2 regions of the Superficieibacter sp. BNK-5 genome follow, and region 2 is predicted to be linked to the other one. Evidence: riboswitches for the same ligand, from Rfam matches in the RefSeq annotation. Region 2 holds a riboswitch; the other holds the start of a gene.
The links. A riboswitch is a leader RNA that binds a small molecule or an ion and turns the genes downstream of it on or off. The one in region 2 is predicted to bind thiamine pyrophosphate.
Positions count from the first base shown of each region.

Region 1: another riboswitch for thiamine pyrophosphate. It lies ahead of thiC (phosphomethylpyrimidine synthase ThiC); the one in region 2 lies ahead of thiB (thiamine ABC transporter substrate binding subunit).

Region 1 covers NZ_CP179893.1:977,567-980,880, forward strand. Annotated here, with positions in the region: gene nudC (NAD(+) diphosphatase) at 1-540, opposite strand, end outside; gene rsd (sigma D regulator) at 639-1,142, shown strand; TPP riboswitch at 1,195-1,304, shown strand; gene thiC (phosphomethylpyrimidine synthase ThiC) at 1,386-3,281, shown strand; gene thiE (thiamine phosphate synthase) at 3,278-3,314, shown strand, end outside.
Region 2 covers NZ_CP179893.1:2,264,491-2,267,804, forward strand. Annotated here, with positions in the region: gene thiP (thiamine/thiamine pyrophosphate ABC transporter permease ThiP) at 1-728, opposite strand, end outside; gene thiB (thiamine ABC transporter substrate binding subunit) at 704-1,687, opposite strand; TPP riboswitch at 1,720-1,812, opposite strand; gene sgrR (HTH-type transcriptional regulator SgrR) at 1,849-3,314, opposite strand, start outside.

The DNA of each region.
Region 1 (3,314 bases), 1.3 Mb from region 2:
GCCGCTCTCTTCCATTACCTCACGGGCCACGGTCTGCTCAAGGGTCTCGCCGACTTCAGTGAAGCCTGCCAGCACGGTATACACACCGTTACGATGGCGGGTATGTTGTGCCAACAAGATCGAGTCGCCGCGGCGGATGGCGACGATAATGCACGGCGCAATTTGCGGGTAGTAACGCTCGCGACAGTGGCTGCAGAGCATCGCCCATTCAGTCTTGCTCGGATGCATAGTATGGCCGCAGTAACCGCAGAATTTATGCGAGCGATAGAATTCGGCAAGCTGAACGCCACGCCCGGCAAGCTGGAATAATCCGGCATCCTGGGTAATGACCTGGCGCACCGATCCCATCTCCCGGTGACGCTGTTGCTGCACTAACCAGACGGGTTCGCCTTCCCATTCGCCGATGTGGAGTGCGCGCTGCCCCACAAGATCAAAATTTACCGCCTCGCCATGTGGTAATTCCCCAGCGGGCAGCCATAATTTTTGTTCATGGCTGACTATCCACCAGCCGCGATCGGACTTCTCAATAATACGGACCATAATCACTTGCACAACCTTAGTTTCACTGGCATGTTGATAACAATATTTTTACATTTTTAGTGAACAATTTTTCTAATCTACATTTTACGGGGTCATTTATGCTAAACCACCTGGAAAGACTGACAGAGCGCGTTGGAGGAAGTAATGAGCTTGTCGATCGCTGGCTACAGGTGCGCAAGCAGCTGCTGGTGGCTTACTACAATCTTGTTGGCCTCAAGCCGGGTAAAGAATCAGTCACCCAGCTTGACGAAAAAGCCCTTGATAACTTTTGCCATAGCCTGGTTGAGTACCTTTCTGCCGGTCATTTCAGTATTTATGAACGCATTACCAGCGAAATGGAAGGGGCAAGTCCACTTATCGCCGCGACTAAACTTTATCCGCTGCTGGAAGCCAATACTCAGGATATTATGGCTTATTACGATTCCAGCCTGGAAAATGCCATCGACCATGATAATTATCTCGAATTCCAGCAGGCGCTTTCCGGTATCGGCGAGTCGCTGGCCGCACGCTTTACGCTGGAAGACAATTTGATTCAGCTTGCTTTTGAAAACAATCTCAAAGATAGCGCCAATGACGAAGCTAACGTTGCGCGCCCGGCTTGAGTTCTTAACGATTAGCGCGTAATTTATTCACATTGCCCCTCTGCGGAGGGGTTACATCTTGTCGGAGTGCCATGTGTGAAAGCACAGGCTGAGACCGTTAATTCGGGATCCGCGGAACCTGATCAGGCTAATACCTGCGAAGGGAACAAGAGTAATTCTGCTTTTGACCTGCCGTTACGGGCACGTCCATCCATTACTCCATCCGTCGTCTGACAAGCCACGTCCTTACTTTTGGAATGAGCTATGTCTGAACCTAAAATGACCCGCCGCGAACAACGCGAGCACGCACAACGTTTTATCGACACGCTGGAAGGCACCGCTTTCCCCAACTCAAAACGTATCTACATTACCGGCTCACGGCCGGGTATCCGCATTCCGATGCGTGAGATCCAACTGAGTCCGACGCTTATCGGTGGCAGTAAAGAGAATCCGCAGTTTGAAGATAACGAAGCGGTGCCGGTGTATGACACGTCCGGTCCGTATGGCGATCCTGCGGTCAAAATCAACGTCCAGCAGGGTCTGGCGAAGCTTCGTCAACCGTGGATTGACGCGCGCAACGACAGCGAAGCGTTGCCTGAGCGCAGTTCAGCGTATACCAAAGAACGTCTGGCGGATGATGGCCTGGACGACCTGCGATTTACCGGCCTGCTGACGCCGAAGCGGGCGAAAAGCGGTAAACGCGTGACGCAGTTGCACTATGCGCGTAATGGCATCGTGACGCCGGAGATGGAATTTATCGCCATCCGGGAAAACATGGGCCGCGAGCGTATCCGTAGTGAAGTGCTGCGCCAGCAGCATCCGGGCCAGGGTTTTGGCGCACGTCTGCCGGAAAATATTACCCCGGAGTTTGTGCGCGATGAAGTCGCCGCCGGGCGCGCCATTATTCCCGCCAATATTAACCATCCTGAATCCGAACCGATGATCATCGGCCGCAACTTCCTGGTCAAAGTAAACGCCAATATCGGCAACTCGGCGGTCACCTCATCCATCGAAGAAGAGGTAGAAAAGCTGGTATGGTCTACCCGCTGGGGGGCGGACACGGTGATGGATCTCTCCACCGGACGCTACATTCACGAAACCCGCGAGTGGATCCTGCGCAATAGCCCGGTGCCCATCGGCACGGTGCCGATCTATCAGGCGCTGGAGAAAGTGAATGGGATCGCTGAAGATCTGACCTGGGAAGCCTTCCGCGATACGCTGCTGGAACAGGCGGAACAGGGCGTGGACTACTTTACCATCCACGCGGGCGTGCTGCTGCGCTACGTGCCGATGACCGCCAGACGTCTGACGGGGATCGTCTCGCGCGGCGGCTCGATTATGGCGAAATGGTGCCTCTCCCATCACAAAGAAAACTTCCTCTACGAACGCTTCCGTGAGATCTGCGAAATCTGCGCCGCCTACGACGTCTCGCTCTCCCTCGGTGACGGCCTGCGTCCCGGCTCGATTCAGGATGCCAACGACGAAGCCCAGTTTGCCGAACTGCATACGCTGGGTGAATTAACCAAAATCGCCTGGGAATATGACGTACAGGTGATGATCGAAGGCCCCGGCCACGTGCCGATGCAAATGATCCGCCGCAACATGACCGAAGAACTGGAGCACTGCCACGAAGCGCCGTTCTATACGCTGGGGCCGTTGACTACCGATATCGCGCCGGGCTACGACCACTTCACTTCAGGCATCGGTGCGGCAATGATCGGCTGGTTTGGTTGCGCGATGCTCTGCTACGTCACGCCGAAAGAGCACCTCGGCCTGCCGAATAAAGAAGACGTCAAACAGGGGCTGATTACCTACAAAATCGCCGCTCACGCCGCCGACCTGGCGAAGGGCCATCCGGGCGCGCAAATTCGCGATAACGCCATGTCGAAAGCGCGCTTCGAATTCCGCTGGGAAGATCAGTTTAACCTGGCCCTAGACCCGTTCACCGCCCGCGCGTATCACGATGAAACCCTGCCGCAGGAATCCGGCAAAGTGGCGCACTTCTGCTCCATGTGCGGGCCGAAATTTTGCTCGATGAAAATCAGCCAGGAAGTGCGCGATTTCGCGGCGAAGCAGGAAGTGGAGTCCGGGATGGCGGACATGTCCAATAGCTTTCGGGCTAAAGGCGGCGAGATCTACCTGCGCCAGGAGGAAGTATGAGTTATCAACCTGATTTCCCCCCGGTCCCCTTCC
Region 2 (3,314 bases):
GCGCGGCCGGGATCGTAATCAAAATTAAGCGCCTGGTAGATTGCCAGTTCAATCGTTGTCGCCTGCGGACCGCCGCCGAGCGACAGTACCGTGGCGAAGCTGGCGAAGCAGAGCATAAAAATCAGCGCGGCGACGGGCGGGATCTGCCGACGCAGCCACGGCCATTCCACAAAGCGGAAGAAGTCATAGCCGCGCATCCCCAGCTGCGCCGCCAGCTGCCGCTGTTCACCGGGGATCTGCTCCAGCACCTGAAGCAGCAGGCGCGTCGCCATCGGCAGATTAAAAAAGATATGCGCCAGCAGGATACCCTGCAGACCATACGGGGAAAAGGTCCATTCCAGGCCGCAGAGCTGCGCCAGCGACGCCAGCCACCCCTGACGTCCATAGACGCTCAGAATGCCGAATACGCCCACCAGTACTGGCAGGATCAATGTCATCGCGCACAAGCGCAGCAGCATCAACCTGCCGGGAAAGCGGCGGCGGTAGAGGGAACGGGCAAGAAAAATGGCCGGACCTACCGACAGCAGCGCCGACAAAAACGCCTGCCAGAAGGAGAATCGCACCACATGCCATAGATAGCTGTCCTCAAGCAGAGTACGCCATGCCGCCTGCGGCGCGCTGGTCCATAGCGCCAGAAATGCGGCCAGCGCCACCGCCACCATGAGCGTGGCGGCGGCGAGGCCTGGTATCAGCCAGCCGGGAATTAACGGCTGACGGCGCGTTGCCATTCGCTAATCCACTGCGCGCGTTGCTGTGCGACATCATGCGAGGAAAACTGCAGCGTGGTTTTCGGTTTTGCCAGATCGGCAAAACCTGCCGGCAGCGTCACGTCAGTTACCGGATACATCCAGTTGCCGGTTGGAATGGCATTCTGGAACGCCGGGGAAACCATGAAGGTAAGGAATTTCTTCGCCAGTTCCGGTTGCTTGCTGGCCGCCGTGCGGGCCGCCACTTCAACCTGAAGATAGTGTCCTTCGGCAAAATCCGCGGCCGCGTACTGCGATTTTTTCTCTTCAATAATATGGTAGGCCGGAGAGGTGGTGTAGCTCAGTACCAGATCGCTTTCGCCTTTTAGGAACAGCCCGTAGGCTTCGCTCCACCCTTTAGTGACGGTAACGGTTTTTGCCGCCAGCTTCTGCCAGGCTTCCGGCGTTTTATCACCGTAGACTTTTTGCATCCACAGCAGCAGGCCCAGACCTGGTGTGCTGGTGCGTGGATCTTCATAAATCACTTTCCATTTCTGGTCGCTTTCCACCAGCTCCTTCAGGCTTTTCGGCGGATTTTTCAGCTTGTTTTTGTCATAGACAAACGCGAAGTAGCCGTAGTCGAACGGCACGAAGGTATCGTTGTCCCAGCCGCCCGGCACCTTAACCGCACTGGCCGGCACGTCGCTTTTCGCAAACAGCTTAGTTTGCGTGGCGGCTTCCAGCAGGTTGTTGTCCAGCCCCAGCACCACGTCGGCTTTGCTGTTTTTACCCTCCATACGCAGGCGGTTGAGCAGCGACACGCCGTCTTCCAGCGCCACGAATTTCAGCTCGCAGCCGCAGTCGGCTTCAAAGGCTTTTTTGACCACTGGCCCCGGTCCCCAGTCGGCGGAGAACGAGTCGTAGGTGTAGACGGTGAGTACCGGTTTGGCGAAGACAGGCGCGGCGACCAGCGCCAGCAGCGGCAGATATTTTTTTAACACTTTGCACCTCAGTAGATGGGTGGCAAAGGATTTTGAGCGGTAGCCTCAAATCCCTTCGCCGGCATTATCCGGATCAGGTTCGACGGGTATTTTCTCAGCTTTCATCAGCACCCCGTTGAGCACGTTAACAGTGTAATAATTTTGTCAGTTTTCTGAAAGCATTATGGCTCCGGCGGCGCAAACCAGGCGGATTTAAAGTCAAACCAGCCGAGAGTGTTCATCCGCAGACCGCGCATACTGCGCTGTCCTTGTAGTACCAGCCAGTGATGAATCAGCGGCACAATATTTTGATTCACCTGGAGCTGCTGGCTCCAGGTGGCCGGATTTAACTCGCCCGCCCGCCAGCGGCTGGCGTCTTCCTCCCAGTCAATCGGAATGCAGTGGCGGATCAGCGGCACGTCATAGAGATAGGCAAACAAGGAGAAATCGAGGGGGAGGGTGAAGTTAGCGCTGTTTAACCAGACGTCGCTGACCGCCTCGCCGCGATGCCACTCTTCATATTCCAGCTCCTGAATTTCCAGCTTTACCTGATGCTCCGCCAGCAGGGCCTTCATAATGCCGCCCATCATCCGGTGTTCAACGTGATCCTGATAATACGTCAGGGTGACGGTTTCCAGGCCGGCGGGTTTTTCACAGGCGCGGCTCTGCGAGTGATGCCAGCGCGGCAGCAAACCATAGGCCGGAAACCAGGTGCTCTGGTAATGTTCTCCCGCGTGATACAACATATTTGCTGGCTGAAAAAGGTAGCTCAGCCACTGGCGCACGGCCGGATTGCTGCCGCGCGGGCTGCGGGCATCAAAGAGCAGGTAATAACACCCTTCCTCAAGACGGCTTTCTACCGCTTTTTCACTCTGCGTGGTGCCCTGGAGCGTCAGCCCGCCATTTGGCTCCTCGCCGATTTCCGGTAGCACCCAGACGTTAACTTCATCAATGAGGGCTCGAAAACCAAAATAGTCGTCGAAGGCGTGGATCTTAAGCTGATTCTGGTTGTTACGCCCGACAGCATACGGGCCGGTACCGACAGGCAGGCTAGAGAAATTGCTCATCGTTTCCCATTCCCGCGGCAGGATCATTGCGGAAGTATGCCCCAGAAGCCAGGGCAGCCAGTCATCGGGCTGAGTGAGGTGTATATCTAACGTCCAGGCGGTAGGTGAATGGATGTTGACGATGTGCGAAAAGAGGGGCAGAGGATTAATCCGTTGCAGGGAGGTAATAATATCCTCCATGTCCAGCTCGCGGCCGTGGTGAAAATGGATCCCGGGGCGCACAAAAAAGCGCCAGTGCAGCGGCGTAATGCGCTGCCAGTGGTGGGCAATATCGGCTTCCAGTTCCCCATTTTCCTCATTTACCCGGGTCAGGGCATTAAAGATCTGCCTCGCCATATGGATTTCCGAGCGGCGCAGGGCGGTACCGGGCAGCAGGCTTTTCATCGGGCGGTAATACAGCACACGCAAAATATGTCGTCCCTGGCGAAAGCTGCGGCCTAAATGGGAGACCAGCATCTGACGCACCGTGGCTTTATCGCCCACCAGTTGCACCAGCTGATCGATCCGATCCTGTTCCAGCAAATCCTCCGCGCGCTGCTGCTGGAGTGCCAGCCCGGTGTAGAGAAACGTCAGGCGTGAGC